DNA from 2 places in the Streptomyces sp. NPDC050161 genome. Region 2 is predicted to be linked to the other one. Evidence: predicted binding sites of a transcription regulator. Region 2 holds the regulator's gene; the other holds the start of a gene.
What was found. The regulator HspR, encoded in region 2, represses chaperone genes until heat shock. The targets are predictions, from matches to a motif close to TTGAGNNNNNNNNNCTCAA.

Region 1 (14,645 bases), on a different contig from region 2:
GTGCTGCTGTCGAAGGATCCGGAGCGGGCGATGGACGAGGGGCATCTGCTCAGGGAGGCGGCCGGTGGCCAGGCCGCGGTCGTCGCCCGGCTGGCCGCGAGCGAGAAGCGGGCCGCGACGCTGGCCCGGCAGGCGGGTGCCGCGCTCGGCCGGCAGCGTGCCCTGGCCGAGCGGCGCAAGGTGCAGCGGGACACGGTGCGGCGGCAGCTCCAGGGCGTGGAGCGGATGCTCGCCTCGCTCTCCGGTGACCAGCTCGCCGAGGTGGGGCGGCTGGAGAACCGCAAGGTCGACACCGCACAGCGCGCGCTGCTCGCCGACGGCACGGTCGGCCGGGGCGGCGCGCCCTCGCAGGTCGGTGAACGGGCGCTCGCGTACAGCCTCGGCCAGGTCGGCAAGCCGTACGTCTGGGGCGCGGCGGGTCCTGACGCCTTCGACTGCTCGGGGCTGACGTCCAGGGCCTGGTCGCAGGCGGGCCGGGCGATCCCGCGCACCAGCCAGGAGCAGTGGAAGCGGCTGCCGCACGTACCGCTGCGGCAGCTGCGCCCGGGTGACCTGGTGCTCTACTTCCCCGGGGCCACGCACGTGGCGCTGTACGCAGGTGACGGCAAGGTGGTCCAGGCGCCGCGGCCCGGCGCGGCCGTGAAGATCTCGCCGCTGGCGTCCAACCCGCTGCTGGGCGCGGTACGGCCGGACGCGAGCAGCGCGCCGTTGACGGCGTACGCGCCGCCCCGGCAGGTCACCGCCGCCGCGTCGGACGCGGGCTCGTCGGACGCGGGATACCGCGCGGCCTCGGCTCCCGGCGCCTGACCCCCCGGCCGGTGCACCGCGTCCGCGGGCGCCCGGCCGGGGATCGCGCGGGTGTCAGGCGGCCGGGCCGCCGGTCAGCGACGCGAGGTAGGCGTTGGCCTTGTCCGGCTCGAAGAAGAAGTTCTCGAAGTCGGACGGGTCGTTGAAGCCGTTGGCGAAGCGGTCGGCGACCGGCTGGAGCTGGCCCGCCGCGCCGATGACGTTCAGCACGTGCTCGGGCGGCGGCGCCAGCATCGCGTTGGTCCACTTCGTGACGTGCTGGGCGGTCTGCCAGTAGCGGTCGAAGGTGGCCTGCATCCACGCGGCGTCGAACGGTGCGTCCCCGTGCTCGACGATGGAGGCGAGGTAGGCGGCGGCGCACTTGGACGCGGAGTTGGAGCCCTGGCCCGTGATCGGGTCGTTGGCGACGACGACGTCGGCGACGCCGAGCACCAGGCCGCCGGACGGCAGCCGGCCGATCGGGTTGCGGACGGTCGGGGCGTAGCGCCCGGCCAGCGTGCCCTGGGCGTCGGTCAGTTCGACCTTGGTGGAGCGCGCGTACTCCCAGGGGAGGAACTTCTCCAGCAGCTCAAGGGTGAGCGTGAGGTGCTCGTTGGGGTCCTTGACGCCCTGGAAGGCGTCCAGCGGGCCGCCGGGTATGCCCTCCCAGAAGAGGATGTCGGCGCGGCCCGAGTTGGTGAACGTCGGCATGACGAAGAGTTCGCCGACGCCGGGGACGAGGTTGCAGCGGACCGCGTCGAACTCGGGGTGCTCGGGGCGCGGGCCCATGCCGTGGACGTACGCGACGGCGAGCGCGCGCTGCGGGGCGTCGTACGGGGAGCGGGTGGCGTCCCTGCCGAACATGGAGACCAGCTCGCCCTTGCCTGCCGAGACCAGCGTCAGGTCATAGCGGCTGGCGAAGAAGTCCAGGTCGGAGACTGCCGCGCCGTGGATGACGAGCTGGCCGCCGCGCTGCGCGAAGGTCTCCATCCAGCCGGCCATCTTGACCCGCTGGTCGACGGACTGGGCGTAGCCGTCCAGCTTGCCGACCCAGTCGATGGCGCGCTGCGAGCCGCCCGGCTCGGCGTGGCTGCCGGGGGCGGCGACCGAGACGCCCAAGCCCTCGATGCGCGGGGCCTGGCTCTCCCAGAAGTTGATCTGGAGGTCGCGCTCGTGCTGGAGGGCGGTGTGGAACATGCACTGCGTCGACATGACCCGGCCGGAGCGGATCTCGTCGGCGGTGCGGTTGGACATCAGGGTGACCTCGTACCCCTGGGACTGGAGCCCGAGGGCGAGTTGGAGACCGGACTGGCCGGCTCCCACGATGAGTATCTTCCGCATGGCGGCGCTCTTCTCTGCTTACTGCTGCTGCTTGGGGAGGAGGTGGTTCGGGGCGGCAGACAGCCTGATCGGACGTCCTGTGGGGACGTGCTATTCGGGGGTGGTCTCCAGCGCGTGGGCGACGAGCGCCAGCAGCGACTCGATCACCGTGAACCGCTTGCGCGCGTCCATGATCACGATGGGGACGTGCGGCGGTACGGTCAGCGCCTCGCGCACGTCCTCCACGGCGTAGCTGGCGGTCCCCTCGAAGTGGTTGACCGCGACGACGTACGGCAGCGCGCAGCTCTCGAAGTAGTCGAGCGCGGGGAAGCAGTCCTCCAGGCGCCGGGTGTCGGCCATCACGATCGCGCCGATCGCGCCGCGCACCAGGTCGTCCCACATGAACCAGAAGCGCTGCTGTCCTGGTGTGCCAAACAGGTAGAGCACCAGGTCCTGGTCGAGGGTGATCCGCCCGAAGTCCATCGCGACCGTGGTCGTGGTCTTCTCGGGGGTGGCGCTCAGGTCGTCCGTCTCGGCGCTGGCCTGCGTCATCACCGCTTCCGTCTGGAGCGGGGTGATCTCCGAGACCGAGCCGACGAACGTCGTCTTGCCGACGCCGAAGCCGCCGGCCACCACGATCTTGGTGGCGATCGGAGCCCGCGACCTGTCCGTCTGCCAGCTCTGCAGCCCCGCGTCGGCGGGGGTGGCCGCGCTGCCGGACGCGGCCACGGAGCCGGCGGTGGCCGTCGGCGCGGCCGGTATCGTGTCAGAGCCTGTGAAGTCCACTCAGCACCCTTTCGAGCAGCGCGCGGTCGGGCCTGCCGGTGCCGTGCCCGGTGCCGTAGACGCGAATCTTTCCCTGGTCGGCGAGGTCGCTCAGCAGCACGCGCACCACGCCGAGCGGCATCTTGAGCAGCGCCGAGATCTCCGCGACGGAGCGCATCCGGCGGCAGAGTTCGACGATGGCGCGCATCTCCGGCATGACCCGGTCGCCCCAGCCGCCCGACGTCAGCTCGCGCCGCTCGTCGGGTGCGTCGAGCGCGGCCACGAACGTCTCGACGAGCAGGACGTGGCCGAACCTGGTGCGTCCGCCGGTCAGCGAATAGGGCCTGACCCGCGCGGGTTTGCGTTCCCCGCCGCGCACGGGGAGTTGAGGGGCACTGCTCACTGGCTCTCCATCGACTTGCGCAGCTCGCTGCGGAGTTCGGGGGTGAGGACGTGTCCGGCCCGGCCGACGAAGAGCGCCATGTGGTAGGCGATGACGCTCATGTCGCAGTCCGGGGTGGCGTGGACGCCGAGCAGCGAACCGTCGCTGATCGACATGACAAAGAGGCTGCCCTCGTCCATCGTGACCATGGTCTGCTTGACGAGCCCGCCCGCCATCAGCTTGGCGGCACCTGACGTGAGGCTGCCGAGGCCGGAGACGATGGTGGCCAGGTCCGCGCTGGAGCCACGGGGCCCGCCGCCCGCTCCGGTCTGTGCCGCCTCGTCCGCCCGTGCCGGGTCGGAGGAGAGCAGCAGCAGTCCGTCGGATGACACGACGGCCACCGAGCGGATGCCCGGGACCTCATCGACCAGGTTGGTCAACAGCCAGTGCAGGTTCCGGGCCTGGCTACTGGGGCCCTGCCCGTAAGCAGTGGGCGCTTGCGCCTTCAATCGCGTGCCTCCTCGACAACGTGGCTCTCTCCCGGGGCCCCCGCTCCGTCGGTGTCCTTCTGTGGGATGGTCTGCTCCGCTGTACGCTCCGCGATTTCGGCCTCGACGTCGCGTCGGCCGCTTCGCGCCCCCTGCTGGAAGCCGCCGAGCCTGCGCCGCAGCGCCTCGGCGTTGGCCGCCCCGCTCTTGCGCGGGGCGGCGGGCGCCTGCTGCTGCGCCACGATCTTGGGCGTGCGCTTGGGCAGGCCCATGTCGGTCCGCCGTACCTCGCCCGCCGGTGCCGGGCCCGGGTCGGGCGCCGTGGTCTGCGCCGGGGCCGGGTCGGGCGCCGTGGTCTGCGGGACGCTCGGCGCCTCGTCGGCTGCCGGGGTGGCGGGCGCGGTCCTGTGGTCCTGGCCGGGCGCGGCGGCCGGCGGGACGTCGTCGGGCCTGCTGTGTTCGGTCGTGCCGGTCGCGTAGGGGCCGCTGGACAGCGGTCCGTACGCGCTGGGTTCGGGCGCGGACGAGGCGGCGGGCGCGGGCGGTGTGGCCGTGCCCTGGGCCCCGGCGGGCGCCGCGTCCGCGTACGGCGCGGCGGTGCCCGCGCTCTCGGGTGTGCCGTGCTGCGGGTGCGGGCGCGGCTGGATGCCGGCCGCGTCGATCGCCCGCTCCGCAGCGGCGACCAGCGGGTCGGCCTGCTGGGCCGGGATCTGCTGGGCCGGGACAGGCGCCGGTGCGGCGGGCGTCTGCGGGGCGGGTGCCGGGGCCGGGGCCGCGGGTGCGGCGGGCGCCGCCGGGGTGCCGGTCGCCGGGTCGAGCCGGGGCAGCCGCGTCTGGAGGGTGTTGGAGTTCGCCTCGGCGACCGAGCCGGGCAGGGTCGGGCCCGCCAGGTGCGCGTCGGCGCCCGGGGGCCGCGTGCCCGCGGGTCCTGGCCGGGTCGGCAGGATCGATCCGGGCAGCACCACGACCGCGGTCACGCCGCCCTGGTTCTGGGCGCGCAGCTGGACCCGGACGCCGTGCCGGGCGGCCAGCCGCACCACGACGTACAGGCCGAGGCCCAGCGCCTCGTCGACGGTCTCGGACGTCGATGCCGCCTCCGCGTCCGCCAGCCGGTCGTTCAGCTCGGCCAGCCGGTCGGCGGTCATGCCGATGCCCTCGTCCTGGACGGAGAGCATCACCTCGCCGCTCTCCAGCAGCCAGCCGGACAGCTCGACGTGCGCGTCAGGCGGCGAGAACGCGGTGGCGTTCTCCAGGAGTTCGGCGACGAGGTGGCTGATGTCGTCGGCGGCGAACCCGGCGACCTGGGAGTGCGGCGGCAGGGACTGGATGCGGACCCGGTCGTAGCGCTCGATCTCGCTGACCGAGGCCCGCAGCACGTCCAGCAGCGGCACCGGCCCCGGGTGTCCGGTGCCGTGCTGCTCGGCACCCGCCAGGACCAGCAGGTTCTCGCTGTTGCGGCGCATCCGTGCGGCGAAGTGGTCGAGCTTGAAGAGGGTTTCCAGGCGCTCGGGGTCCTGCTCGCTCTCCTCCAGCGATTCGATGACGCCGAGCTGGCGCTCGACCAGGCCGACGGTGCGCAGCGAGAGGTTGACGAACCGGCCGTGCACGCCGGTGCGGAGCGCGGCGAGCCGCTCGGTGAGGGCCGCCACCTCCTGCTTCAGCGCCGCCCGCTCGTCGTTGAGCACCTCGCGCTCGTCGGCGAGACGCTGCCGCCCGGTGATCAGCCGGCCGCGCTCGCCCTCCAGTTCCGCGGTCCGCCTGGCCACCTCGCCGACCTGCGCGTGCAGCGCGTTGACGGCGCGCACGGTGTCGGCGAACTCGTCGTTCTTGCCCTTGAAGGCGACCGGGTCCTCGTGCGCGGGGTCGGCGGCGACCCGCTTGGCGCCGAGCCGCAGCGCGGCCAGCGGGCGCGTCATGGAGCGCGCGGCGGAGATGCTCATGCCGACGGCGAGCAGCAGGCAGAGCCCGACGAGGCCGATCCGGATCTCCAGCGCGGTCACGTCGTCGTCGCGCAGCGCGGCGAGCCGCTGGATGTCCTGGGTGGCCATGGCGGACTCGACGCCGCGCATCAGGCCGATGCGGGCGGTGAGGGTGGACTGCACCCGCTCGCGGCTCAGGGCCAGGTCGGCCGCGTCCAGGTGCGGCTGGTCGGTGAGCCGGGTGAGGTAGCGCTCGGCGGTGGTGACGTCCGCGCCGTTGACGGTGCTGTCGTAGCTGTCCTGGGACTTCTCGCCTGCCAGTTGGGCGAAGTCGGCGAGCGCGCCCTGTTCGCGCAGGTGCGTCAGCTGGGCGGCGCCGGTCAGCTTGGCCTGCGGTCCGCCGGCGTGCAGCGCGGCGATCAGCAGGGCGCGGGTGGCGGCTGCCTGGTCGACGGCGCGGCCGAGCGAGGGCAGTGCGCGGGTGTCGGCGTCGGCCCCGTCGTCGCGGGCGGGCAGCGCACGGGCGATGTCCTCGGAGATGGCGCCGAGCGCCTGGACGACCCTGGTGTACGCGGCGAAGGTGTCTTCGGCGGGCCCGGAGCCGGACAGTGCGTCCTGGCGGGTCTGCGGCAGCGCGGCGAGCAGCTTCTCGGCGGCGACGTAGCCGGGGGTGTCACCGGACGCGTCCTGGGCCTCGGCGCGCAGGTCGCGGAGTTGCCGGTCCACGCGGGAGCGCTGTGCCTCGGACGCGCCGGCGCCGGACTGTGCGCTGCGGCCGGTGGCGACGTACTCGGTCATGCTGTCGCGTTCGTCGGCCAGGGAGTGCGCGAGCGCGATGGCGCGGGAGTCCAGCTCGGCGAGGTCCACCAGGCGCTGCCCGGCCTGTGCCTGATCGGCCGCGGCGACCAGGGCGGGGGCGCCGGCGCCCAGGACGGCGGCGGCCACCACGGCCACCGCGCCCACGAGACGGTTACGCACCCGCGCGGGGCGTCTGCGCGCGGGGTCGCCACCGGACGTCGTGTCCGAACCGGGGTCCGCTCCCGTACCCGGTCCTGAGACCGAACGGGCCGGTGTTCCCGGCTTCCCTGCGCTGCCCCGAAGCCGCTTCTTCCGCACCGCTGCTCGCATTCCTGTCTCGCCTGCCCACGCCGTGTGGCGCGCGGGTCCGGCTCGGTTTCCGCTCGCGGGGCGGACCTGCGCGAAAACCGCAGCAGTGCACACTTCCGCGAAGGGAAACAGCCCGGCTTTGCGCGACGCTACGAATGTCCTGGCCCGCCCCCATGATCCGGGAATTGACCCTTCCACCGGCTCCGCGCAGTGGCTCGGCAACGCTTGCCCGGCCACGCGAATGAGTGAACATCAATCAGAAGTTGACCATCAACTTCCGCGCACGGGCAATGCCCGTTGCAACCCCTCGCAACCCTGGTACAGGTTTGGAGAACCGGTCGGCTCCTGCAAAGATGCGCGCCCGCACCGCGCCGCCCCGCACCCCGGCCCGTCCCGGTCCGCGCACTCCCCCGCCCCGCCCGCCGGGCGACCCGCACACGTCCGGCCACCGGCGGGCCCGCCGCGCTCCGGCAGACTTGCGGCCATGCGCATCGAACTCGCCACCGAGCCCGGCGATCCCCAACTCCCGAACGAGGACTACGCGTCCGTCGCCCTTCCCGCCTCCGGCCAGGGCGGAGTCCTGGTGCTCCTGGACGGCGTGACGCCGCCCGCTGACGACTACGGCTGCGTGCACGAGGTGTCCTGGTTCACCGCCCGGCTCGGCGGCGCGCTGCTCGAACTGTCGGTTTCACGCCGGGATATGACGCTCCCTGAGGTACTGGCCGCGGCCATCTCCCGTACGGCCGACATTCACCGGTCGACCTGTGACCTTTCTCACGTACGCACGCCGCAGGCAACCGTGGTGCTGGCGCGCTGGTCGGGGGAGGACGTCGAGCACCTCGTGCTGTCCGATTCGGTGCTCCTCCTGGAGGGCGCGGACGGCCGTGTGCACCCGGTGCTCGACCCCCGCCTCGACGAACTGCCGCCCGCCGTCCGCGCGCAGCGCGACGCCGTGCGGGCCCTGCCGCGCGGCTCGGCCGAACGCGCCGCGGCGGGCCGGGAGTACGGCCGCGCCGTCGAGGCGCTGCGCAACGCCGACGGCGGGTTCTTCACCGCGGCGGCCGATCCTTCGGTGGCGGCCCGCGCGGTCACCGGCCGCACGCCGCGCGCCGACGTCCGTTCGCTGACCGCGCTGAGCGACGGCGCCGGCCGCTGGGTCGAGGTCTTCCGTAAGGGCTCCTGGGCGCACTGCGCGGCGCTGGTGGCGGAGCGGGGGCCGCAGGCCCTGATCGACGAGGTGCGGGCGGCGGAGGCGGCGGACCCGGAGGGCGCCACCCACCCGCGCGGCAAGCCACGGGACGACGCGGCGGTGGTCTTCGTACAGCCGTGACGCGCCGGGCCGTAGACGGTGCGGGCGCCCCGGGCAAGGGCGAGTTCCGGACGGGCTCGGGGATACGGGTTTAGCGAACCGTCGGACGCCCTACGAGGCGTCGTCGCCGTCCTGTTCGGCGTTGAGGCGGTGCAGCAGGCGGCCGAGTTCGGCGACTTCCTGGCGGTCCCAGGCGGCCAGGCTGCGGGCGTAGCGGGCCCGGCGGGCGTTGCGCACCCGGTTGAAGCGGTCGCGGCCCTCGTCGGTGATGCGCACCAGGACCGCCCGCCCGTCGGCCGGATCGGGCTCCCTGGCGACGAGACCGAGCTGCTCCAGGGCGTGCAGCTGGCGGCTCATCGTCGCCTTGCCGACGCCGAAGTACCCGGCCAGTTCGGTGGCCCGCTGGGCGCCGGCGTCCGCGAGGCGGACGAGCAGGCCGTAGGCGGCCGATTCCAGGTCGGGGTGGACTTCCCTGGCCAATTCGCCGGACGAGGCGCGGGCCCGGCGGAGGAATACCGCCAACTCGCGTTCCAGTGACAGGAATACGTGGTCCACACCACTCGGTTCGCCGTCCGCCGTCGTTCCGTCGGCTCCGGTGTTGTGCACGTCAGCGCCCTTTCCGGCTTTCCCCGTCGTGAAAGTTTCCTCCGGCTGCCGCCGAAGCCGCAGCTTGGCCAGTATTTCGCAGGATTAGACCAACGGCAGCCCCGCGCCCCCCTTTTATCGCCACGGTCTACGCGCGTATCGTCTTTCTGGCATGGCCACACCAATAGTCGTGCTGCCCGCGGCTGCCGGTCACCGCTCTTCACGTCCGCGTCCCACGTCCCGCGTCCCCGTACGTCGTCGCCACGCTCCACGCGCTCGTATCCCCCGCAGGTCACGCTCGTTCCCGTACTGCGCACCCGCGTCACCGCACCCCGGTGGCGGTGCCGCCGGACCGCGGCCCGCCGCGGGTCCTTACCCCCCTCAGGTCACCCACCACCGCTTCGGAGGCACGCATGACCGTGCACAGGTCCGGCTCCCCCCACCGCTCGCGCACGCTGGCGAGCGCGGCCGGGATCCTCTTCACCGCCCTCTCCCTGCTCGTCGGGGTGTCCGCCACCGCGTCCGCGCAGGCAGCCGCGGGCAAGGACGCACCGGAACCCACCCACCCCGGGCAGGACTGGGCCGGCTCCCAGATCGCCGCCCACGAAGGCACCGCGACCGACGGCGCACCGGCCCGCGGCCTGCTCGCCGGCGTCGAGGGCGTGGACGTCAGCGGCCACCAGGGCAACGTCGCCTGGGCGACGCTGTGGAGCAGCGGCGTGAAGTTCGCCTACGTCAAGGCGACCGAGTCCACCAGCTACGTCAATCCGTACTTCGCGCAGCAGTACAACGGCTCCTACAACGCCGGGATGATCCGCGGCGCGTACCACTTCGCCACACCCGACACCTCCAGCGGCGCCGCCCAGGCCAACTACTTCGTCGACCACGGCGGCGGCTGGTCCAAGGACGGCAAGACCCTGCCGGGCGCGCTGGACATGGAGTACAACCCCTACGGGTCGACCTGTTACGGGCTCAGCGCGAGCGGGCTCGTCAACTGGATGAAGGACTGGTTTTCGACCTACAAGGCGCGCACCGGGCGGGACGCCGTCATCTACACCTCCACCAGCTGGTGGAAGCAGTGCACGGGCAACTACGCCGGATTCGGCAGCGTCAACCCGCTGTGGGTGCCGCGCTACGGCTCCTCGGTCGGTGAACTCCCGGCCGGCTGGGGCTTCCACACCATCTGGCAGTACACCTCGACCGGACCGACCGTCGGCGACCACAACAAGTTCAACGGCGCCTACGACCGGCTCCAGGCGCTCGCCAACGGCTGACGGCGACGGCTGACGGCGACGGCTGACGGCGACCGGGCCCGCCGGACCTGATCCGGCCGGGGCGCCGGGCAGCACCGCGGCCCCTCCCGCGTGTTCGTGCGGGAGGGGCCTGCTCCTGCCGCGTCCGTCACGCCGCGGCAGGGATCTCCCTGGCCGGCGCCCCGGGTGCGCGCACCGGGGCCGCCGCGTCGGTCAGCGCCAGCTCCAGCACCCGGCGGACGTCCGAGACCGGGTGGACGTCGAGCGCGTCCAGGATCTCGGCCGGCACCTCGTCCAGGTCCGGTTCGTTGCGCTGCGGGATGATCACCGTCGTGATCCCCGCACGGTGCGCGGCGAGCAGCTTCTGCTTGACGCCGCCGACCGGCAGCACCCGCCCGGTCAGCGAGACCTCACCGGTCATCGCCACATCGGGCCGCACCTGCCGCCCCGACAGCAGCGAGGCCAGTGCGGTGGTCATCGTCACGCCGGCGCTCGGCCCGTCCTTGGGGACGGCGCCCGCCGGGACGTGCAGATGCACGCCGCGCTCCTTGAGATCGCCCACCGGAAGCTCCAGTTCCGCGCCGTGCGAGCGCAGGAACGACAGCGCGATGTGAGCCGACTCCTTCATCACGTCGCCGAGCTGCCCGGTCAACTGGAGCCCCGATGCGCCGGTTTCCGGATCGGCGAGCGACGCCTCGACGTACAGCACGTCGCCGCCCGCTCCGGTGACGGCCAGGCCGGTGACCACGCCGGGCACCGCGGTCCGCCGCTCGGCCGGGTCCTGCGCCGACTCGGGCGTGTGGTGCGGTCGCCCGATCAGCGGGCGCAGCTGCCCGGCGCCGACCGCGAACGGCAGCTCCCGCTCGCCCAGTTCGTGCTGGGCCGCCACCTTGCGCAGCAGCCTGGACACCGCGCGCTCCAGATTCCGCACACCGGCCTCGCGGGTGTACTCGCCCGCCAGCTTGCGCAGCGCGTCGTCCCCGACGGTCACCTCGCCCGGTTCGAGACCGGCCCGCTCCAGCTGGCGCGGCAGGAGGTGGTCCCGGGCGATGACGACCTTCTCGTCCTCGGTGTAGCCGTCGAGGCGCACCAGCTCCATCCGGTCGAGCAACGGCTCGGGGATGGCCTCCAGGACGTTGGCGGTGGCCAGGAACACCACGTCGCTGAGGTCGAGTTCGACCTCCAGGTAGTGGTCGCGGAAGGTGTGGTTCTGCGCCGGGTCCAGGACCTCCAGGAGGGCGGCTGCCGGGTCGCCGCGGTAGTCGGAGCCCACCTTGTCGATCTCGTCGAGCAGCACCACCGGGTTCATCGAACCGGCTTCCTTGACCGCCCGCACGATCCGTCCGGGCAGCGCGCCGACGTACGTGCGCCGGTGCCCGCGGATCTCCGCCTCGTCCCGCACCCCGCCGAGCGCGACCCGGACGAACCTGCGGCCCATGGCCCGCGCGACGGACTCACCCAGCGAGGTCTTGCCGACCCCGGGCGGTCCGACCAGCGCGAGCACCGCGCCACCCGACCGGCGCCCGCCGCCCTGACCTGCGCTTCCGCCATCCGCCGCGGCGCCGTCACCGGCCCGGCCCACCAGACCCATGCCGCGCTCGGCCCGCCGCTTGCGGACGGCCAGGTACTCGGTGATGCGCTCCTTGACGTCCTCCAGGCCCGCGTGGTCGGCGTCCAGCACCTCCCGGGCGCCCGGGATGTCGTACGCGTCCTCGGTCCGCTCGTTCCACGGCAGTTCCAGGACGGTGTCCAGCCAGTTGCGGATCCAGGAACCCTCCGGGCTCTGGTCGCTGGACCGCTCCAGCTTGTCGACCTCCTTGAGGGCGGCCTTGCGGACGTCCGCGGGCAGGCCGGCCGCCTCCACCCGGGCGCGGTAGTCCCCGCCCTCGTCCTCCGCGTCGCCGTTGATCTCCGCCAGTTCCTTGCGGACCGCCTCCATCTGCCGCCGCAGCAGGAATTCCCGCTGCTGCTTGTCGACACCCTCCTGGACGTCCTTGGCGATGGACTCGGCGACGTCCTGCTCGGCGAGGTGCTCGCGCAGCACTTCGGTGGCGTACTTCAGCCGGGCGACCGGGTCGACGGTCTCCAGCAGGCGCACCTTCTGTTCGATGGTCAGGAACGGCGAGTAGCCCGAGTTGTCGGCGAGCGCCGCCACGTCCTCGATCTGCTGCACCCGGTCCACGACCTGCCAGGCGCCGCGCTTGCGCAGCCAGCTGGTGGCCAGCGCCTTGTACTCGGTGACCAGTTCGGTGACGGCGCCGGGCAGCGCGCCCTCCCGGCCGGACTCGTCCGGTCCCGAACCCGGCACCGTCTCCTCGATGGCGCTGCCCTCCACCCACAGTGCGGCGCCGGGACCGGTCGTGCCGACCCCGATACGGACCCGGTGAAGGCCGCGGATCAGCGCACCGGGATCGCCGTCGGACAGCCGTCCGACCTGCTCGATCCGTCCGAGCGTGCCGATCGCCGTGTAGGTGCCGGTCCCGGACGCCGCGCGGGACGCGCCCCCGATCCGGGGCACAAGCAGCACCTCCGGCTTGTTACCCGGTGCGGCGGCTGCCTGCGCGGCCTCCACCGCGGCCCGGACGTCGATGTCGGACAGATCCAGCGGCACCACCATGCCGGGCAGCACCACCTCGTCATCGAGGGGCAGCACGGGCAGAGTGAGTGAGGCGGACGACGAAGCCATGATCTCCCCTTCGGCAGGCAAGTTGAGCTGTACCCACTCAATGCAGAGCGCCCGGCAGATGTTCCCCGGCCCGTGTTCGCCGTGAGCGATCAGAGCCCGGACACCCCGGTCACCCCGACCGGCCGGGCGCATCCGTGCCCCTCCCCCTCCCCCAACTCCCCGGTACAGTGCGCCCCATGGGCGTCTTTTCCTGAGTACGCGCGCACGGTCCGCGACCCCGAGATCCACCACCCGGCAGCCACCGGGACCGTCCGCATGCCATGCCGCACGGGCACCACCCGGCGCATGCCGCCCGCACCGCTCAGGAGACCCATGCCCCACCACACCCCCACCCCCGCGCTCGACCGCCGCATCGAGCGGCTGCGCGAGGCCGCCCGCGCCGAACCCCGGCTGGACGGCGTCCTGCTGTACGGCTCCTGGACGCTCGGCGAGGCCGACGCGTACTCGGACATCGAGGCGTACCTCTACGTGCGCGACCAGGACGCCGACGCCTTCGACGGACGGGAGTTCATCGAGCGGCTGGCCCCGCTGAAGCTGGCCTACACCAACATGTACGGGATCCTCGCCGTCGTCTTCGACGATCTGATGCGCGGGGAGTTCCACGTCGAGGCGGCAGGCCCCGGCATCAATGAAGTCCCCTCCTGGCGCGGCATGGTGCAGCTGCCCGACCCGGACGCCGCGATCCTGCTCGACCGCAGCGGGCGGCTGACCGAAGCGGCCCGCGGGCTCGCCGCCTTCGTCCCGCCCGAGCCGGTCGGCACGGCCCGGCAGCTCACCGCCGAGCTGGCCAACTGGACCCTGATGCTCGCCCAGGTGCTGGCCCGCGGCGAGACCGCACGCGCCCACGCCCTGCTGCACACCGTCGTCGCCCCGTCGCAGCTCCAGCTGTGCCGCCTGCTGCGCGAATCCACCGCGCACTGGCTCACCCCGAGCCGCAACCTGGAGCACGACCTGCCGGCCGACGACCGCGCCCGCTACGCCACGACCACGGCCGCCGCGGAGCCGGCTGCGGTCCGCGCCGCGGCCCGGCACAGCTGGCGGTGGAGCCGCGATCTCGCCACGGAGGCCGCCGCCCGGTGGGACCTCACTCTCCCCGTCTCCCTCCACCAGGAGATCGCGGACCTCCTGGCCGCCTGAACTCCGTTACCAGGACGCCCCGTCGGCGCCTCGTTCAGGACCTCGGCGGCGGCGTCGCCAGGGCCGGGTGGCCGAGGTCGCCGCGCAGCGGTTCCGGGCGGGCCCGCCGGGCGCGACGGCGGCGGAGCAGCGGCCAGCTCGCCACCCCGAGGGCGAGCGCGAGGAGGTGGCCCCAGGCCGCCATCGGGTCGACGAAGGCCACCACGTCGCCGACGGCCAGGTAGCCGACGCCGGCCAGCAGCGGCCACCTCAGCCGTCCCGGCAGCAGTCCCGCGAGCGCGCCGGTGCAGGTCATCACGCCGAAGCTGATCCCGTAGTCGAGGCGGTGCAGCGAGCTGACCGGCAGCTGGCCTGCGGCGACGGCGAAGCCGACCGGCAGTTCCGTGGCGAGGGTGGCCAGTACGTGGCCGCCGGTGAACACCGCGGCGGCGCCCAGGCCCCCGATGCGGCGCTCCAGGGCCGTCAGCACGAACAGGAAGGCGACGGCGAACCCCGAGGTCACCCCGCCGGCTATCCACAGGGCGCTGGCGACGAGTACCAGCAGCGGGGTGTGGGTGAGGTGCGCGACGTCGGTGCTGGAGCCGCGCAGCAGCTCGCCGACGAACGCGGGGGCGGCGTGGGCGGCGATGAAGGAGGTCACCAGGAGGACGAGCGTGTAACCGAAGGTGAAGGGGGTGCCGGTGGGGCTGGGCAGCAGCAGCCGGAGCCGGCTCAGCGCGGCCACCACGCGCGCCCGCCCCGCCGCGGGGACGGTGTCCGCGACGGCGGTGTCAGACGCGGGCCCGGCCTGCGGCGCGGCCTCGTCGGCGCGTACGGACGGCGGTCCGGCGGGCTGCCGGGGCAGCCTCCCGAGCCCGGCCGGTCCGGTGCCCGCCCGCGCGGTGTCCGCGGCGTCCGCGGTGTCCACC
Region 2 (14,645 bases):
ACCATCGAGGTGAGGAGGTAGCCGGAGGCGAGCCAGGTCAGCCAGCCGAGGATCGTGACGAGCGGGCTGTCGCCGCCGAGGAACATCGCGAACACCAGCCGGGGCGCGTCCGAGATCGTCATGATCAGCATGGACAGGCCGATGGTCGGGGCCCAGGCGCCGTCGCCGCCGAGCTGGCGGGCGAGGGTGTGGGTGACCGCGCCGAGGATCAGGCTGCCGATGACGAACATCACGGCGGTGATCAGCACCCAGGGGATGCTGTTGGCGAGGGTGGCGTTGAGCACGTCCTCGCGGGCCTTGTCGAAGCCGAAGACCGCGAGCAGGCCGTAGACGAAGGTGACGATCAGCGCGGGGGCCCAGACCTGGTGGTCGCGCATCTGCCAGAACGTGGGCGCCGGGCGCAGCACGATGCCGGGCAGCAGCTGCTTCCAGTGCAGCCGGGGGCCGGCCGGCGGCGCGGTGGCCTGCCCGGCGCGGTAGACGCCGCCGTCGGCGTACCCGTCGTCGGGGCCCTGTCCCGGAGCGCCGCCGTACGGCTCCGCGTAGGCGTCCGGGGCCTCACCGATGCTGAACTGCTGGGTGTGGCCGGGGCTGTTGTCGGCGGTGTACGGCGCGTACGACTGCGGCGGCTGGTAGCCGCCGTCGCCGAAGTACTCCGGTTCGCCGTGGCCGCCCGGCTGCCCCTGCGGCGGGCCGCCGTACTGCGGCTGCGGGGGCTGCGGCGGCTGCTGCTGCCACTGGCCATGCGGAGGCGGGGGCTGTTGCCCGTACGGTCCCTGCTGTCCGTACGGCGCCTGCTGCCCCTGCTGCTGCCCGTCCTGCGCGGAGCGGGGATCCCGTCCGCGACCCATCCTGAATCCAGCCACTCACCGAACGTACCTGCTCCGCGCTGCCCCCGGTGTCGGCGTGGGTGTACCGGAGGGCCTTTGCTGCCGAGCTGTGACATCCCCTAGGGGGAACAGGACACCGCGACCTGCGGAAACCGGCCAGGGGCCCTAGGGAGTCCACCGCAGGGTCAGCTCCGGAAGGCCCTCCATGTTGCCGCTGCCGTCCCCGGTGGCGACGACGGTGAAGCCGTGGTGGGCGTAGAAGGCGCGGGCCATGGTGTTGCGCGCGAAGACGTGCAGGGTGAGGCCGTCGGGGCGGTGGCCGCGGGCCGTTTCGAGCAGCAGGGTGCCGGTCCCGGTGCGGAGCGCGTCGGGGTGTACGTAGAGGTCTTCCAGTACGTCGTCTCGGACGGCGGCGTAGCCGATGAGGGCGGGGCCGCGTACCGCCACCCAGGTGGTGCAGGTGGTGAGCACCGTCTCGCGGATCCAGTGGGTGACGGCCGCGTGGTCGTGGCGCTGCGGCGGGAGGTAGGGCATGGTGGCGCGCCGCGACTCCTGGTGGACGTGCGCGATCTGCGGCGCGTCGGCCGTGGTGGCGGGGCGTATCAGGGGGAGCGGGGCGGCCGGGTGCATGGCGGCATGGTCGCAGGCCGGGTGCCGTCGGGACAGGGAATTTCCCTGCGGCGGACGGCGGTTGGCGGTCGCCGCCCGGATGCGCAACGGCCACGGCCGGTCCCGCGGTGTGCGGGACCGGCCGTGGCCTGAGGGTTGCTCCGTGGCGTCACTTCACCGGTTCGGGCTCCGGTGCGTCCTCGGCCGCGGGCTCGCCGTCCGGGTCGGCGGGTGTCTTGACGGAGTCCAGCAGGAGCTGGGCGACGTCGACGACCTGGACGGATTCCTTCGCCTTGCCGTCGTTCTTCTTGCCGTTGACGGAGTCGGTGAGCATGACGAGGCAGAAGGGGCAGGCGGTGGAGACGATGTCCGGGTTGAGGGACAGCGCCTCGTCGACCCGTTCGTTGTTGATGCGCTTGCCGATGCGCTCTTCCATCCACATCCGGGCGCCGCCCGCGCCGCAGCAGAAACCGCGCTCCTTGTGGCGGTGCATCTCCTCGTTCCGCAGGCCTGGCACCTTGGCGATGATCTCGCGCGGCGGTGTGTAGACCTTGTTGTGGCGGCCGAGGTAGCAGGGGTCGTGGTACGTGATCAGGCCCTCGACGGGGGTGACCGGCACCAGCTTGCCCTCGTCGACGAGGTGCTGGAGCAGCTGGGTGTGGTGGATGACCTCGAACTCGCCGCCCAGCTGCGGGTATTCGTTGGCGATGGTGTTGAAGCAGTGCGGGCAGGTCGCGACGATCTTCTTGGCCGACTTGGGCTTCTTCGTCGACTCGTCCTCGTCGTCCTCACCGAACGCCGCGTTCAACGTGGCGACGTTCTCCGCGCCGAGCTGCTGGAAGAGGAACTCGTTGCCCAGGCGGCGCGGCGAGTCACCGGTGCACTTCTCGTCGCCGCCCATGATCGCGAACTTGACGCCGGCGATGTGCAGCAGCTCGGCGAACGCCTTGGTGGTCTTCTTGGCGCGGTCCTCCAGGGCGCCGGCGCAGCCGACCCAGTAGAGGTACTCGACCTCGGTCAGGTCCTCGACGTCCTTGCCGACGACCGGGACCTCGAAGTCGACCTCCTTCGTCCAGGCCAGCCGCTGCTTCTTGGCCAGGCCCCAGGGGTTGCCCTTCTTCTCCAGGTTCTTGAGCATCGTGCCCGCCTCGGACGGGAACGACGACTCGATCATGACCTGGTAGCGGCGCATGTCGACGATGTGGTCGATGTGCTCGATGTCGACCGGGCACTGCTCGACGCAGGCACCGCAGGTGGTGCAGGACCACAGGACGTCCGGGTCGATGACGCCGTTCTCTTCGAGGGTGCCGATCAGCGGGCGCTCGGCCTCGGCCAGCGCGGCGGCCGGCACGTCGGCGAGTTGCTCGGCGGTGGCCTTCTCGTTGCCTTCTTCGTCCTTGCCGCCGCCCGCCAGGAGGTAGGGCGCCTTGGCGTGCGCGTGGTCGCGCAGCGACATGATCAGCAGCTTCGGGGAGAGCGGCTTGCCGGTGTTCCAGGCGGGGCACTGCGACTGGCAGCGACCGCACTCGGTGCAGGTGGAGAAGTCGAGGATGCCCTTCCAGGAGAAGTGCTCGATCTGCGAGACGCCGAACTGGTCGTCCTCGCCCGGGTCCTCGAAGTCGATCGGCTTGCCCGCGCTGGTCATCGGCTTCAGCTCGCCGAGCGCGACGTCACCGTCCGCCTCGCGCTTGAACCAGATGTTGGGGAAGGCGAGGAAGCGGTGCCAGGCCACGCCCATGTCGGTCTTGAGCGCGACCGTGATCATCCAGATGAAGGACGTCGCGATCTTGAGGCCGGCGAAGAAGTAGGTGAGGTTCTGGAGCGTCGAGACGTCCATGCCCTCCAGCCACGAGATCACCGGGTACGAGATGAAGAACGACGCCTCGTAGCCGCTCACGTGGTGCTGGGCGCCCTCCAGCGCGTGCAGCATGAAGATGCAGACGCCGACGATGAGGATGACGGCCTCGACGAAGTACGCCTGGCCGAAATTGGAGCCTGCGAAGCGGGACTTGCGGCCCGCGCCGCCCGGCCGGCTCAGCTGCCGGATGACGATCAGGACCAGGATGCCGAGGACCGTCATCGTGCCGATGAACTCGACGAAGACGTTGTACGGCGCCCACTCGCCGATGACCGGCAGCAGCCAGTCGGCCTGGAAGAGCTGGCCGATGGCGTTGACGATCGTCAGCAGCAGCGAGAAGAAGCCCACCGCCACGAACCAGTGCGCCACACCGACGACGCCCCAGCGGTTCATGCGGGTGTGGCCGAGGAATTCCTTGGCCACGGTGACGGTGCGCTGTACGGGTTCGTCGGTACGGGTGCCGGCCGGTACGGGCTGGCCGAGCCGTACGAACCGGTAGATCTGCACCAGGGCACGGCCGAACAGCGCGACGCCGACCGCGATGAGGACCAGCGACACGAGGATCGCGGCGAGTTGCATTTGGGGGCTCCTCGAACCTGCGAGAGCGGAAATCTGAGCGGGACTACTAAGCGGTAACTTTTCGGGTCTGCGCTGAGGTTACCCAGTATCCGCGACCCCATGAAGCCGCCCGGCCGGTGATCTGCGTCGCGCAGGCAACCCTGCGCAGCCGTCCCGGCGTCCCCCGGCGACCGGGGCGTCGCAGGCCAAAACCCTCGGTGACGATAAGGCCGACATAAAAGTTGAGTGGGCTCGACTCAGGTCTGTTGACAGGTTTGGATCCGTGTTGCACTCTTGAGCCTGTTCCACTCAAGTCACTGGAGGAATTGAAATGGCACGTGCGGTCGGCATCGACCTGGGCACGACGAACTCCGTCGTCAGTGTTCTCGAAGGCGGTGAGCCCACCGTCATCACCAACGCCGAGGGCGCCAGGACCACGCCGTCCGTTGTCGCCTTCGCCAAGAACGGCGAGGTGCTGGTCGGCGAGGTCGCGAAGCGCCAGGCGGTCACCAACGTCGACAGGACCATCCGGTCGGTCAAGCGCCACATGGGCACCGACTGGAAGATCGACATCGACGACAAGGGCTTCAACCCGCAGCAGATGAGCGCCTTCATCCTGCAGAAGCTCAAGCGTGACGCCGAGGCGTACCTGGGCGAGAAGGTCATGGACGCGGTCATCACCGTCCCGGCCTACTTCAACGACTCCGAGCGCCAGGCCACCAAGGAGGCCGGTGAGATCGCGGGTCTGAACGTCCTGCGCATCGTCAACGAGCCGACCGCCGCAGCGCTGGCCTACGGCCTGGAGAAGGACGACCAGACCATCCTGGTCTTCGACCTCGGTGGCGGCACCTTCGACGTCTCGCTGCTGGAGATCGGTGACGGCGTCGTCGAGGTGAAGGCCACCAACGGTGACAACCACCTCGGTGGTGACGACTGGGACCAGCGCGTCGTCGACTACCTGGTCAAGCAGTTCCAGAACGGCCACGGCGTCGACCTGGCCAAGGACAAGATGGCGCTCCAGCGCCTGCGTGAGGCCGCCGAGAAGGCGAAGATCGAGCTGTCGTCCTCCACCGAGACGACGATCAACCTTCCCTACATCACCGCCTCCGCCGAGGGCCCGCTGCACCTGGACGAGAAGCTCACGCGCTCGCAGTTCCAGCAGCTGACCGCGGACCTCCTGGAGCGTTGCAAGACCCCGTTCCACAACGTCATCAAGGACGCCGGCATCGAGCTGTCCGAGATCGACCACGTGGTGCTGGTCGGCGGCTCGACCCGTATGCCGGCCGTCGCCGAGCTGGTCAAGGAGCTGACCGGTGGCAAGGACGCCAACAAGGGCGTCAACCCGGACGAGGTCGTCGCCATCGGCGCCACCCTCCAGGCCGGTGTCCTCAAGGGTGAGGTCAAGGACGTCCTCCTGCTGGACGTCACCCCGCTGTCCCTCGGTATTGAGACCAAGGGCGGCATCATGACCAAGCTCATCGAGCGGAACACGACGATCCCGACCAAGCGGTCCGAGATCTTCACCACCGCCGAGGACAACCAGCCCTCCGTGCAGATCCAGGTCTACCAGGGCGAGCGCGAGATCGCGGCGTACAACAAGAAGCTCGGGATGTTCGAGCTGACCGGTCTGCCGCCGGCCCCGCGTGGCGTCCCGCAGATCGAGGTCTCCTTCGACATCGACGCCAACGGCATCATGCACGTGACCGCGAAGGACCTGGGCACGGGCAAGGAGCAGAAGATGACCGTCACCGGCGGCTCCTCGCTGCCGAAGGACGAGGTCGACCGCATGCGCCAGGAGGCGGAGCAGTACGCGGACGAGGACACCAAGCGCCGCGAGGCCGCCGAGGCCCGTAACCAGGGCGAGCAGCTCGTCTACCAGACGGAGAAGTTCCTCAAGGACAACGAGGAGAAGGTCCCCGCCGAGGTCAAGACCGAGGTCGAGACCGCCGTCGGCGAGCTGAAGGAAAAGCTCAAGGGCGAGGACACCGCCGAGATCCGCACCGCCACCGAGAAGGTCGCCGCCGTCTCGCAGAAGCTGGGCCAGGCCATGTACGCCGACGCCCAGGCCGCGGGTGGCGCCGAGGGTGCTGCGGGTGCCGAGGGCGCCGAGCAGGCCAAGGCCGATGACGACGTCGTGGACGCCGAGATCGTCGACGACGAGAAGCCGAAGAAGGATGGTGCCGCGTGACGGAGGAGACCCCGGGCTTCGAGGAGAAGCCCGACGTCCCTTCCGGCACCGAGTCCGCAGGACACCCTGACGACGCGGCGCAGCGTGCCGAGTCCGCCGACAAGGCGGGCTCGGCCCCGGCCGGGGACGACAAGCCCGACACATCCGACATCGCGCTCACGGCGCAGCTGGACCAGGTGCGTACGGCGCTCAACGAGCGCACCGCGGACCTCCAGCGGCTCCAGGCGGAGTACCAGAACTACCGCCGCCGGGTCGAGCGGGACCGGGTCACGGTCAAGGAGATCGCCGCGGCGAACCTCCTGTCCGAGCTCCTTCCGGTGCTCGACGACGTGGGCCGTGCCCGTGAGCACGGCGAGCTGGTCGGCGGCTTCAAGTCGGTCGCCGAATCCATGGAGACCGTGGTCGCCAAGCTGGGCCTCCAGCAGTTCGGCAAGGAGGGCGAGCCCTTCGACCCGACGATCCACGAAGCCCTGATGCATTCGTACGCGCCCGACGTCACGGAGACGACGTGCGTGGCGATCCTTCAGCCCGGGTATCGCATCGGTGAACGAACGATCCGCCCCGCGCGGGTCGCGGTCGCCGAGCCGCAGCCGGGTGCCCAGGGCACCAAGTCCGCCTCCGAAGAGGACAGCAAGCCTTCGGACGAGGAAAACGGTGGCCCGGACGAGGGCTGACGTGCGGACGGCAGAGAAGAAGACGCGGAAGGAGGGACGTCGGGGATGAGCACCAAGGACTTCGTCGAGAAGGACTACTACAAGGTCCTCGGCGTCCCCAAGGACGCCACCGACGCCGAGATCAAGAAGGCGTACCGCAAGCTCGCCCGGGAGAACCACCCGGACGCCAACACCGGTGACGCCAGGGCCGAGGAGCGCTTCAAGGAGATCTCCGAGGCGAACGACATCCTCGGTGACCCCAAGCGCCGCAAGGAGTACGACGAGGCGCGGGCGCTGTTCGGCAACGGCGGCTACCGGCCGGGCCCCGGCGCGGGCGGCGGCAGCTTCAACTTCGACCTGGGCGACCTCTTCGGGGGCTCGCAGGGCCAGGGACAAGGGCAGGGCGGCGGCTTCGGCGGCGGGCTCGGGGACGTCTTCGGCGGCCTCTTCAACCGCGGCGGCGCCGGGACACGTACCCAGCCGCGCCGCGGCCAGGACGTCGAGTCCGAGGTGACGCTCAGCTTCACCGAGGCGGTGGACGGGGCCACGGTCCCGCTGCGGATGTCCAGCCAGGCGCCGTGCAAGGCGTGCTCGGGCACCGGCGACAAGAACGGTACGCCGCGGGTCTGCCCGACCTGCGTCGGCACCGGGCAGGTCAGCCGGGGCGCGGGCGGCGGCTTCTCCCTCACCGATCCGTGCGCCGACTGCAAGGGCCGGGGCCTGATCGCCCAGGATCCGTGCGAGGTCTGCAAGGGCAGCGGCCGGGCGACGAGCGCGCGCACGATGCAGGTCCGCATCCCGGCCGGGGTGTCGGACGGGCAGCGCATCCGGCTGCGCGGCAAGGGCACTCCTGGTGAACAGGGCGGCCCGGCGGGCGACTTGTACGTCGTGGTCCACGTCGACAGCCACCCCGTCTTCGGCCGCAAGGGCGACAACCTCACCGTCACGGTGCCGGTCACCTTCCCGGAGGCCGCGCTCGGCGGCGAGGTCCGGGTGCCGACGCTGGGCGGCCCGCCGGTGACGCTGAAGATCGCGCCCGGCACTCCCAACGGACGCACCATGCGGGCCCGGGGCAAGGGCGCGGCCCGCAAGGACGGCACCCGCGGCGACCTGCTGGTCACCATAGAGGTGGTCGTTCCTCAGGAACTCGGCGACAAGGCCAGGGAATCGCTGGCGGCCTATCGCGAGGCGACCGCGGGAGAGGATCCGCGGGCAGAGCTGTTCCAGGCCGCGAAGGGAGCTTGAGATGGACAGCCGGGGCGGGCATCGTCGGAACCCGTATGAACTGACCGAAGATTCGCCGGTGTACGTCATCTCCGTCGCGGCTCAGCTCTCCGGCCTGCATCCGCAGACCCTGCGGCAGTACGACCGGCTGGGCCTGGTCTCGCCCGACCGCACGGCCGGGCGGGGCCGCCGCTATTCCGCCCGGGACATCGAACTGCTCCGTACGGTGCAGCAGTTGTCCCAGGACGAGGGCATCAACCTCGCCGGCATCAAGCGCATCATCGAGCTGGAGAACCAGGTGGCCGCGCTCCAGCAGCGGGTCGCCGAACTCCAGGGCGCCCTGGAGGGCGCGGCCAGCGCGATGCAGCAGCGCGAGGCGGCGGTGCACGCCTCCTACCGCCGCGACCTGGTGCCGTACCAGGACGTGCAGCAGACCAGCGCGCTGGTGGTGTGGCGCCCCAAGCGCGGCGAGTAGCGCCATCCGAGCGGGGGAAGGGCCGGGGAGACCCGGCCCTTTCGCCTGCCCGCGGCCCGGCAGGGCCTAGCAGCCGTTGTAGCCCGCGGTCGGCATCGACAGCCTGCGGTGCACGTGCGACTTCATCGCCGGGGTGTAGACCGGCTCGTCGAGGTCGGCGGTCGCCAGCCGCACGCCGGCCGCCGCGCACCGCTCGGCGAAGGCGTCGGCGTCGTCGACGGCGTGCTCCAGCACTCTGCGGTGCGGCGCCACGAACACGTCGACGAGGCCCTGCTCGACGTCGCGCCACAGCTGGTCGTGGTCGGCGCGCAGGCGGTGCAGGCTGAGCCGGCAGGTCAGGTGGAAGTCACGGGCCGCCGCCCACTGTCCGCACATCTCGTGCTGGCCGCGGTCGTCGACCAGGAACGGTTCCTCGTCCAGCTCGGACAGCGGCATCAGGCAGGCGATCGCCGTGACACGGACCGCGTTCATCGTGCCCTCCGGGGCGTCGCGACGGTGGGGGCGACGATACCCCCGCCTCAGGCGCGGCCGAGTGCCTTGGTCACCGCGATCTCGATCATGACGCGGTCGGGGTTGGGGCCCGGCGTCCTGCCGTAGCGCTCGGCGTACCGGTGGACGGCGTCCGCCACCGCGTCGGCGTCCGTCCGCACCCGCGCGATGCCCTCAAGCGTCGCCCAGCGACCGCGGTCGACCTGGCACACCGCGACCCGTGCGCCGTCCGCGCCCGCGGCCCGGACGTTCTTGACCTTGGTGCTGCCCTTGCGGGTGATGATCCGCGCGATCCGCTCGCCCGCGTCGTAGGTGACGCCGACCGGGACGACGTGCGGGGTGCCGTCCGGGCGCAGGGTGGTCAGCGTCGGCATGAAGTACTCGCCCCAGAAGGTGAGGTACTCGGGGCTGAGGGCGGCGAGGTCGTGGGCCATGGGGGGAAGGGTAATGCGGGCCGCGGGCCGTGGGGAGGGCGCTCGCGGCCTCACAGGAAGTCGCCGGTCTCCAGGTCGAAGGAGAAGGGGGCGGGGAGGGGGAGGGGCTTGCCGAAGAGGGCGGTGTGGCGGGTCAGGTAATCGCCTCCCTCCGGCTCGCTGAACAGGGTGGTCGCGGACTTGCCACGGTCCACGAGGAGGTGGAGCGGGATGCCGGCGCGGGCGTAGCCGTGGCGCTTGGCGACGCGGTCCTTGGCAGGCTTGCTCGATGTCACCTCGACGACCATCGTGACGCCGTCGCTGGGCATCCAGGGGGGTGCTCCCCGGAAGAGGCGGAGAGCCTCCGGGGCGAACGTGGCGTCGGGGATCACGTGGTCCGCGGGCAGGGCCCCGGACCCGGAGAGGACGAGCCCTTTGTGCCCCGAGAGGTCCATGGGTGTTGCGGACTTCCGCAACACCTGTTTGAAGACGGTGCTCAAGTAGTCCTCGTGGTCGCCGTCCGGTGGCGGTGTCACAACGATCTCCCCCTCGATGAGCTCGGCCCTGAAGCCGGTTGGGGTGTCCAGGGCGAGAAACCCTTCGAGGAGGATGTCCGTCTGCGTAGGCATGGGCTCGTGTGCCATAGCCGTCATGCTGCACCTCCTTGTGCTGGAAGGCCAGCCTCCTCGACGGCCGCCGGTGGCGGAGCCGGATCCGGCCCGGTTCACTCACACGTGTGGGCCCCTGCGCCCGGAAAAGTGCCGAGCGCAGGCCCCGAAACAACCTTGAGTGGAATAGACTCAACTTATCGCACGTTGGTGTGAGCAGACCGGCCTCGGGTCGGCCCCAGGATCACAGCACGAGTACGAGGAGGAACGCGCGAACGTGGACGCCGAGCTGACCAACAAGAGCCGGGAAGTGCTGAGCGCCGCCAACGAGCGGGCGGTGGCCGCCGGACATGCGGACATGACGTCCGCGCATCTGCTGCTCGCGCTCCTGGCGGGCCAGGCCGACAGCAACGCGAACATCACCGACCTGCTGGCCGCCGTCGGCGCGGACGCCGCGGCGCTGCGGTCGGGGGCCGAGCGCAGGCTCGCCGCGCTGCCCAGCGTGCAGGGCTCGACGGTCGCGCCGCCGCAGCCGGACCGCGAGCTGCTCGCCGTCATCGCGGACGCCGCGCAGCGCGCCAAGGAACTGGGCGACGCCTACGTCTCCACCGAGCACCTGCTCATCGGCATCGCGGCCAAGGGCGGCGCCACCGGTGAGCTGCTGGAGCACCAGGGCGCGTCCGCCAAGAAGCTGCTGGCGGCCTTCGAGGAGGCGCGCGACGGGCGCCGGGTGACCAACGCCGACCCGGAGGGCACGTACAAGGCGCTGGAGAAGTTCGGTACGGACCTCACGGCGGCGGCCCGTGACGGCAAGCTCGACCCGGTCATCGGCCGGGACCACGAGATCCGCCGCGTCGTGCAGGTGCTGTCCCGGCGGACGAAGAACAACCCGGTGCTGATCGGCGAGCCGGGTGTCGGCAAGACCGCGGTCGTCGAGGGGCTGGCCCAGCGCATCGTCAAGGGCGACGTGCCCGAGTCGCTGCGCAACAAGCGGCTGGTCGCGCTCGACCTGGGGGCGATGGTCGCCGGCGCGAAGTACCGCGGCGAGTTCGAGGAACGGCTCAAGACCGTGCTCGCGGAGATCAAGTCCAGCGACGGCCAGGTCATCACCTTCATCGACGAGCTGCACACGGTCGTCGGCGCGGGCGCGGGCGGCGACTCCGCGATGGACGCGGGCAACATGCTCAAGCCGATGCTGGCCCGCGGCGAGCTGCGGATGGTCGGCGCGACCACCCTCGACGAGTACCGCGAGCGGATCGAGAAGGACCCGGCGCTGGAGCGGCGCTTCCAGCAGGTGCTGGTCGCCGAGCCGACCGTCGAGGACACGGTGGCCATCCTGCGCGGCCTCAAGGGGCGCTACGAGGCGCACCACAAGGTCGTCATCGCGGACTCCGCGCTGGTCGCGGCTGCCACCCTCTCCGACCGCTACATCACCTCCCGGTTCCTCCCCGACAAGGCCATCGACCTGGTCGACGAGGCCGCGTCGCGGCTGCGGATGGAGATCGACTCCTCGCCGGTCGAGATCGACGAGCTCCAGCGGTCCGTCGACCGGCTGCGCATGGAGGAGCTGGCGCTCAAGAACGAGACCGACGCCGGTTCCGTCCAGCGGCTGGAGAAGCTGCGCAAGGACCTCGCCGACAAGGAGGAGGAGCTGCGCGGCCTGACCGCCCGCTGGGAGAAGGAGAAGCAGGGCCTCAACCGCGTCGGTGAGCTGAAGGAGAAGCTCGACGAGCTGCGTGGCCAGGCCGACCGCGCGCAGCGCGACGGCGACTTCGACACCGCGTCCAAGCTGCTCTACGGCGAAATCCCCGGCCTGGAGCGGGAGTTGGAGGCAGCCGCCGAGGCGGAGGCCGAGCAGGAGGCGAGCAAGGGCGCCGACGGCGGGAGCGCCACGGCGCCGATGGTCAAGGAGGAGGTCGGCCCCGACGACATCGCGGACGTGGTCGGCGCCTGGACCGGCATCCCCGCCGGCCGCCTCCTCGAAGGCGAGACGCAGAAGCTGCTGCGCATGGAGGAGGAGCTGGGCAAGCGGCTGATCGGCCAGCGCGAGGCCGTACGGTCCGTGTCGGACGCGGTGCGCCGCACCCGCGCGGGCATCGCCGACCCGGACCGCCCCACCGGCTCGTTCCTCTTCCTCGGCCCGACCGGCGTCGGCAAGACCGAACTGGCCAAGGCGCTCGCCGACTTCCTCTTCGACGACGAGCGGGCGATGGTCCGCATCGACATGAGCGAGTACGGCGAGAAGCACTCCGTCGCCCGGCTGGTCGGCGCTCCGCCCGGCTACGTCGGCTACGAGGAGGGCGGCCAGCTCACCGAGTCGGTACGCCGCCGCCCGTACTCCGTGGTGCTCCTGGACGAGGTCGAGAAGGCCCACCACGAGGTCTTCGACGTCCTCCTCCAGGTGCTGGACGACGGCCGGCTCACCGACGGCCAGGGCCGCACCGTCGACTTCCGCAACACCATCCTCATCCTGACCTCCAACCTCGGCTCGAACTTCCTGATGGACCCCCTGCTCAAGGAGGACCAGAAGAAGGAGAAGGTCCTGGAGACCGTCCGCGGCTCCTTCCGCCCGGAGTTCCTCAACCGCCTCGACGACGTGGTGGTCTTCCACCCGCTCGGCACGGACCAGCTCCAGCGGATCGCCCGGATCCAGCTCGACCACCTCCAGGGCCGCCTCGCCGACCGCAGGCTGACGCTGGACGTCACCGACCAGGCCCTGACCTGGCTCGCCTGGCTCGGCAGGGAACCGGTCGACGGCGCCCCGGCACCGGACCTGTCCTACGGTGCCCGCCCGCTGCGCCGCCTGGTCCAGACGGCCATCGGCGACCAGCTGGCGCGCGCCATCCTGGCGGGCGAGGTGCTGGACGGCGACACCGTGCGGGTGGACGTCGACGGCGACCACCTCTCCGTGGAGCCGGCCCGCGCGGCCGTCTGAGCGGCGCCACGATCCGCCCCGCCCCGTTCGGCTTGCCAGGACGGGGCGGGCATGGCGGAGAATGGCGCAGACCATACGAAGGGAAATCCACGGTGAGCATCGACCCGTCCTCGATTCCGAATTTCGGGGGCCAGCCCGAACCGCAGCCGTCGGGGCCTGAGGGGCCCGTCGTGCCCGACCAGGACTTGGTCAAGCAGCTCCTCGACCAGATGGAGCTGAAGTACGTAGTCGACGAGGAAGGCGATCTCGCCGCCCCGTGGGAGCAGTTCCGCACGTACTTCATGTTCCGTGGGGAGGAGGAGCAGCAGATCTTCTCCGTCCGTACGTTCTACGACCGCCCGCACGGCATCGACGACAAGTCGAAGCTGCTGGAGGCGATCGACGACTGGAACCGCCGGACGCTGTGGCCCAAGGCCTACACCCACACCCACGACGACGGCACCGTCCGCCTGATCGGTGAGGCGTCGATGCTGATCGGCACCGGCGTCGCGCTCGAACACTTCGTGTCGAGCACCGTCAGCTGGGTCCGCGCGTCGATCGAGTTCGACAAGTGGATCGTCGAGCAGCTCGGCCTGGAGTCCGAGATCGAAGGCGACGAGAAGCCGGGCGAGGACGAGGGCTGAGACCCTCCCGCCGGCCACGGTGCGCGCGGGCCCCCGGAGCGATCTGCTCCGGGGGCCCGCGCGCGTCCGGGTCCGTCAGCCGGCCAGGGTCTTCAGCCGCGCCGCCGCGTCCTGGAGGACGTCGGTGCTCTTGCAGAACGCGAAGCGCACGAAGGGGGCGCCCTCGTCCCGGTGGTCGTAGAAGACGGCGTTGGGGATGGCGACGACGCCGGCCCGCTCGGGCAGCGCCCGGCAGAAGGCGAAGCCGTCGTCGAAGCCGAGGGGGCGGATGTCGGTGGTGATGAAGTAGGTGCCGGCCGGGCGGTAGACGCCGAAACCGGCGTCGGCCAGGCCGCGGGCCAGGATGTCGCGCTTGGCGCGCAGGTCGTCCCGCAGCGCCGTGAAGTAGTCGTCGGGCAGCGCGAGCGCCTCGGCGACGGCGTACTGGAAGGGACCGGCCGAGACGTAGGTGAGGAACTGCTTCGCCGAGCGGACGGCGCTGATCAGCTCGGGGGCCGCGGTGACCCAGCCGACCTTCCATCCGGTGAAGGAGAAGGTCTTGCCCGCCGAGCCGATGGTGACGGTCCGCCCGTGCATGCCGGGGAAGGACGCGAGGGGCAGGTGCTCGCCCTCGAAGACCAGGTGTTCGTAGACCTCGTCGGTGATCACGAGGAGGTCGCGTTCGCAGGCCAGGCGGGCGATCTCGGCCAGCTCGTCGCGGGACAGGACGGTCCCGGTGGGGTTGTGCGGGGTGTTGAGGAGGATGAGGCGGGTGCGGTCGGTGACGGCGTCGCGCAGTTCGTCCAGGTCGAGTGCGTAGGTGCCGCTCTCCGGGTCCGGGCGGAGGGTCACCGGGACGCGGGTGCCGCCGGCCATCGCGATGCAGGCGGCGTACGAGTCGTAGTACGGCTCCAGCGCGATGACCTCGTCGCCCGGCTCCAGCAGGGCCAGCAGCGAGGCGGCGATCGCTTCGGTGGCGCCCGCGGTGACCAGGACCTCGGTGTCGGGGTCGCAGCTCAGGCCGAGGTGGCCGTAGAACCGCTGCTGGTGCGCGGCGACGGCGGTGCGCAGTTCGGGGACGCCGGGGCCCGGCGGGTACTGGTTGCCGCGGCCGTCGCGCAGCGCGCGTACCGCGGCCTCCCTGACCTCTTCGGGTCCGTCGGCGTCGGGGAATCCCTGACCGAGGTTGAGGGAGTTGGTCCG

Region 1: the regulator HspR is predicted to act here: its motif matches at 12,623-12,641, upstream of lon (endopeptidase La).

Annotation. Positions count from the first base shown of each region.
Region 1 covers NZ_JBITJM010000001.1:349,224-363,868, reverse strand. The annotation lists gene ACIBK8_RS01625 (NlpC/P60 family protein) at 1-807, shown strand, start outside; gene ACIBK8_RS01620 (styrene monooxygenase/indole monooxygenase family protein) at 862-2,127, opposite strand; gene ACIBK8_RS01615 (GTP-binding protein) at 2,218-2,835, opposite strand; gene ACIBK8_RS01610 (DUF742 domain-containing protein) at 2,873-3,274, opposite strand; gene ACIBK8_RS01605 (roadblock/LC7 domain-containing protein) at 3,271-3,762, opposite strand; gene ACIBK8_RS01600 (nitrate- and nitrite sensing domain-containing protein) at 3,759-6,638, opposite strand; gene ACIBK8_RS01595 (hypothetical protein) at 7,252-8,097, shown strand; gene ACIBK8_RS01590 (MarR family winged helix-turn-helix transcriptional regulator) at 8,188-8,682, opposite strand; gene ACIBK8_RS01585 (lysozyme) at 9,075-9,935, shown strand; gene lon (endopeptidase La) at 10,063-12,600, opposite strand; gene ACIBK8_RS01575 (nucleotidyltransferase domain-containing protein) at 12,913-13,737, shown strand; gene ACIBK8_RS01570 (rhomboid-like protein) at 13,772-14,645, opposite strand, start outside.
Region 2 covers NZ_JBITJM010000013.1:97,137-111,781, reverse strand. The annotation lists gene ACIBK8_RS21935 (Yip1 family protein) at 1-851, opposite strand, end outside; gene ACIBK8_RS21930 (GNAT family N-acetyltransferase) at 996-1,460, opposite strand; gene ACIBK8_RS21925 (heterodisulfide reductase-related iron-sulfur binding cluster) at 1,609-3,876, opposite strand; gene dnaK (molecular chaperone DnaK) at 4,187-6,043, shown strand; gene grpE (nucleotide exchange factor GrpE) at 6,040-6,717, shown strand; gene dnaJ (molecular chaperone DnaJ) at 6,763-7,941, shown strand; gene ACIBK8_RS21905 (heat shock protein transcriptional repressor HspR) at 7,943-8,395, shown strand; gene ACIBK8_RS21900 (hypothetical protein) at 8,462-8,866, opposite strand; gene ACIBK8_RS21895 (TIGR03618 family F420-dependent PPOX class oxidoreductase) at 8,914-9,318, opposite strand; gene ACIBK8_RS21890 (Uma2 family endonuclease) at 9,369-9,941, opposite strand; gene clpB (ATP-dependent chaperone ClpB) at 10,183-12,840, shown strand; gene ACIBK8_RS21880 (YbjN domain-containing protein) at 12,933-13,463, shown strand; gene ACIBK8_RS21875 (pyridoxal phosphate-dependent aminotransferase) at 13,539-14,645, opposite strand, start outside.